2 regions of the Halalkalibacter oceani genome follow, and region 2 is predicted to be linked to the other one. Evidence: a T-box and tRNA genes for the amino acid it is inferred to sense, from the RefSeq annotation. Region 2 holds a T-box; the other holds one or more tRNA genes.
The links. A T-box is a leader RNA that pairs with one kind of tRNA and senses whether it is charged. The one in region 2 lies ahead of alaS (alanine--tRNA ligase), so its partner is inferred to be a tRNA-Ala.

Region 1 (2,387 bases), on a different contig from region 2:
TCAGCTCAGTAAAACGCTGACGACAGGAAGGACATTGTGCCAAATGAGCATCTAACTGTTCTTTTTCTTCTTGTGTGGCTTCACCATCAAGGAAGGCTTGTATTAACTCCTCATAATGCTTTTCACATTTCACTCATAAACACTTCCTTCCTACACATGACGCATTCTTTTTCTCAATGCTTCCCGGCCGCGATGAATTCTCGTCTTCACTGTGGATGGAGGCATATCAAGAATTTCACTTATTTCATTAATGGATAGATCTTCAATGTATTTTAAAATAATTGCAGTCCGATATTTCGGCGGGAGCTGGTTGATTTCCGATTGAACCCACTCCTGCATTTCAAGTGTTACAACTTGATCCTCAGGCAATTCCGTATCAGCAGCAAGCTGGGATTCCAAGGTTAACCCATCAGAACCTTTTACTTGTTCCTGAAGGTAAAAATCGGGTTTCTTCTTGCGTAAACGATCAATCGCTACATTGGTGGCGATCCGGAATAACCAGGTAGAGAATTTACGATTACTGTCAAAACGATCAATATTTGTATAGGCCCGCAGAAAAGCCTCCTGCGCGATATCCTGTGCCTCATGCACATTCCCTACCATTCGATAGGAAACTTGGTATATCTTGTCTTTATAAAGCTCGACGATTTCCTCAAACGCCTGTTGATCACCTTTCCTCACTTCCCGGATTAACCTTTTTACTATCGTTTCCATGTTCCTATCCCTACCCACATTCGTTCTGACTTATATACGGATAAGCTCCGTCTTCCGTTTCATTATTTTTTATGAAATCTGATCTTTCTATCATAACATACCTTTTGCCTAAATCAGATTAGCCATTAGTGTTTTTTTTACTAAATATTAGGGTATGTAAGTAATATAAAAAGCGTACTTACGACTTGTAGAGAGGGTGGCTTGGAATGAGCACGGAAAAACAATTACTTGCGGAAATTGAACATTACCGCCAGCTGTTAAACGAGAAAGCGAAAACCAACCCGCTTCCTTCAGCTCCAATGGTCTGCTTCAGCAAGAAGCTCGATCAGCTGTTAAACAAGTACAATAACTTGACGAGATCACTCCCGCCTCAAACACGCCATCTGGAGTAGGCGGCAGGCGCAATTTTAGAAACCTCGAAAATAGATACAAGGAAAACCGTGGGCCACACACGGTAAGACGACCAACAATAAGTACTTCGGGTCTTGTTATCATCAAAGTTGGGTAAACTTCGTAAAAGCGTAGCACCCGGCTCCCCGGCTTTGCCGTTCCCTTAAAGTAAACGACCTACTGGAAATCCATTTACCTTCATTATTTAGATTGGGATCATCGGTAAAGCAATCAATATAGCAGACAAAAACACACCTTCAGCGGTCATTAGGCCAAGACCTAATCCGCTAAAGGTGTGTTTAGTATTCACGATGGAGCCTAGCGGGATCGAACCGCTGACCTCCTGCGTGCAAGGCAGGCGCTCTCCCAGCTGAGCTAAGGCCCCGTTTTTGCAATAGATGCTCTTGTACAAGCATGAGCCATGAAGGACTCGAACCTTCGACCCTCTGATTAAAAGTCAGATGCTCTACCAACTGAGCTAATGGCTCCCGATGTGCTTTCAATGTCGCTTCTCATGGTGCTTCCGGACGATGTTTCGCTCCGTTGTCTCCACCTATTCCTTCCTCTTCCCAGCTATGCTCTGATGCTGGCTGCGTCGGAACAACTCGAAGTCTTTTCGACGATGCTTTCGCTCGTCACTGAGCTAATGGCTCCCGATGTGTTTCAATGTCGCTTCTCATGGTGCTTCCGGACGATGTTTCGCTCCGTTGTCTCCACCTGTTCCTTCCTCTTCCCAGCCATGCTCTGATGCCGGCTGCGTCGGAACAACTCGAAGTCTTTTCGACGATGCTTTCGCTCGTCACTGAGCTAATGGCTCCCGATGTGTGTTTCAATGTCGCTTCTCATGGTGCTTCCGGACGATGTTTTGCTCCGTTGTCTCCACCTGTTCCTTCCTCTTCCCAGCTATGCTCTGATGCCGGCTGCGTCGGAACAACTCGAAGTCTTTTCGACGATGCTTTCGCTCGTCACTGAGCTACCTACTTGGTTATAAAAAAATGGCTGGGCTAGCTGGATTCGAACCAGCGCATGACGGAGTCAAAGTCCGTTGCCTTACCGCTTGGCTATAGCCCAACGAAAATGGTGGAGGGGGACGGATTCGAACCGCCGAACCCGGAGGGAGCGGATTTACAGTCCGCCGCGTTTAGCCACTTCGCTACCCCTCCACAATCATTCGAGTGCCGGCCAGAGGACTTGAACCCCCAACCTACTGATTACAAGTCAGTTGCTCTACCAATTGAGCTAGACCGGCATGTTATAGACAGTGTTCCTTACTTTATGCTGAG
Region 2 (2,387 bases):
CGACAAACTTGCTTTCGACGACAATCTCGCCGAGCAATTCGTCCTGCACCTGCATCGAGCCGGATTCCTGTCTTGCCGAGCGTGCTCTTGAGCGCTGACCTTCCATCGCCTTCTCGAACCCCTCACGATCAATCGTTAAGCCTTTCTCCTCTACATATTCCTCCGTCAGGTCAATTGGAAACCCGTACGTGTCATAAAGACGGAAAACATCCTCGCCGGCAATTGTTGTTTTCTTGGCGGCTATCGCATCATCAAGAATTTTCTCAAGAATCGTCAATCCTTCATGAAGCGTTTCGTGGAAGCGCTCTTCTTCGTTTTTAATGACCTTCTGGATAAAATCGTTTTTCTCTTTGACCTCGGGATAAAAATCAACCATGATTTCTCCGACAACCGGCACGAGCTGATACATAAACGGCCGGTCAATCCCGATCAGCTTCGCATAGCGGACAGCGCGGCGCAAAAGGCGGCGCAGCACATAGCCTCGTCCTTCATTTGAAGGAAGCGCTCCGTCCCCAACGGCGAATGTTACCGTACGAATATGGTCGGCGATCACCTTAAAGGCGACATCTTTTTCTTCCTCCTGTCCGTAGTGAACAGATGTCTGCTGCTCCGTCGCGCGAATGATCGGCATAAATAAATCCGTCTCAAAGTTCGTCGGCACATCCTGAATAACGGATACCATCCGCTCAAGGCCCATCCCTGTATCAATATTCTTTTTCGGAAGCGGTGTATAGCTTCCGTCAGGATTATGATTGAACTGTGAAAAGACGAGGTTCCATACTTCTAAATAGCGGTCATTTTCTCCCCCTGGATAAAGCTCGGGGTCATTGGCATCGTCGCCGTAAGACGGTCCACGGTCATAGAAAATTTCCGTATTCGGTCCGCTCGGTCCTTCACCGATGTCCCAGAAGTTGCCTTCTAAGCGAATGATGCGCTCTTCGGGAATGCCGATCTTTTCCTTCCAGTATACATAAGCCTCATCATCCTCAGGGTGCACCGTGACGGACAGTTTATCCGCTTCAAAGCCGATCCAGCGTTCACTCGTTAAAAATTCCCACGCCCATTCAATTGCTTCTTCTTTGAAGTAATCGCCGATTGAGAAGTTGCCGAGCATTTCAAAAAACGTATGATGGCGCGCCGTCTTACCGACATTTTCAATATCGTTCGTCCGAATCGATTTCTGAGCGTTTGTAATCCGCGGGTTATCCGGAATCACTCGACCGTCAAAGTATTTCTTTAGCGTGGCGACCCCGCTGTTAATCCAGAGCAAGCTCGGATCTTCATGGGGAACAAGCGACGCACTCGGTTCGATATCGTGACCTTTCTCCTTAAAAAAGTCTAAAAACATTTGTCTTACTTGGGCAGATGTTAAAGGTTTCATCTTCTATCATCTCCTTATTTATATGTATGTAAAACGAAAACACGCGCTGGGCCTAATCGCTTCCCCACTGTGGGCCGGGCATCAAAAAAACTCCCTTTCCCGGATAAGGGACGAGAGTTATGTCACGCGGTACCACCCTATTTATAGACACCGACGGCGTCTATCACTTTCGACCATAACGCGGTTAGACGGCAGGATTTGCCTGCACTCAGGAGCAGCTTTCTGAAACCCTTCGTTTCAGGCATCTTCCAGCCATGGATGCCTTTCTCTGTAAACGGACTGTTTCATACTCGTTCCTTCAACGTATTCTTACTATGTTTATATGCCCTTTTCATTATAGGAAGCCGCTTGACAAATGTCAATCGTTCATCAGATGAAGGCGCAAGTGCCAGAGCGTAACCTTGGCGATCGCCAGCATCGGTACGGCGACGAGTAGGCCGATCACTCCTCCTGTCTGAATGCCGACAAGGAGGGCGAGAATGATCAGCATCGGATGAAGATGCAAGGTTTTGCCGACGATAAACGGGCTCAGCACATTTCCTTCCACCTGCTGGATGACGATTAAAAGAATCGCCGTAAAGATCGCCAGCTGCCATGATTCCAGCAAAGCGACGATGATCGCCGGAGCAGCGCCGATAAACGCGCCGAAATACGGGATCAAATCCGCCGCGCCGATAAACAGCCCGAGCAAAATCGGATACGGGACACCGAGCAGCCATAAGCCGATGATCGAAAGCACCGCCACCGACAGTGAGACGAGGAGCTGACCGCGGATAAAGCTGCCGAACGTCTGATCAAGATCCTTCAAATAGCGCTGCAACGGCTGTCTCCATTTACGCGGGGTTACATACCAGGCCGTCTTTTCAACGAGATCATAATCTTTCAGAAAGTAAAACACTAAAAAGGGAATAACGAGAAAAGCGAAAACGGAATGCAGCAAAAAGACCGCGACCTTTTCTACCTGGTCCAATGCTTTTCCACTCCACGCTTCGAGCTGGACGGTCCA

Region 1: it encodes a tRNA-Ala, which carries the amino acid that the T-box ahead of alaS (alanine--tRNA ligase) is inferred to sense. The anticodon was not compared.

What each region holds. Positions count from the first base shown of each region.
Region 1 is NZ_JBEPKD010000037.1:7,368-9,754, forward strand. Features, by position in the region: gene ABMB67_RS21985 (zf-HC2 domain-containing protein) at 1-133, opposite strand, end outside; gene sigW (RNA polymerase sigma factor SigW) at 151-714, opposite strand; gene ABMB67_RS21995 (aspartyl-phosphate phosphatase Spo0E family protein) at 921-1,106, shown strand; tRNA gene ABMB67_RS22000 (tRNA-Ala) at 1,417-1,489, opposite strand; tRNA gene ABMB67_RS22005 (tRNA-Lys) at 1,520-1,592, opposite strand; tRNA gene ABMB67_RS22010 (tRNA-Gln) at 2,101-2,175, opposite strand; tRNA gene ABMB67_RS22015 (tRNA-Tyr) at 2,183-2,267, opposite strand; tRNA gene ABMB67_RS22020 (tRNA-Thr) at 2,281-2,353, opposite strand.
Region 2 is NZ_JBEPKD010000020.1:46,755-49,141, reverse strand. Features, by position in the region: gene alaS (alanine--tRNA ligase) at 1-1,381, opposite strand, end outside; T-box leader at 1,485-1,692, opposite strand; gene ABMB67_RS17665 (AI-2E family transporter) at 1,740-2,387, opposite strand, start outside.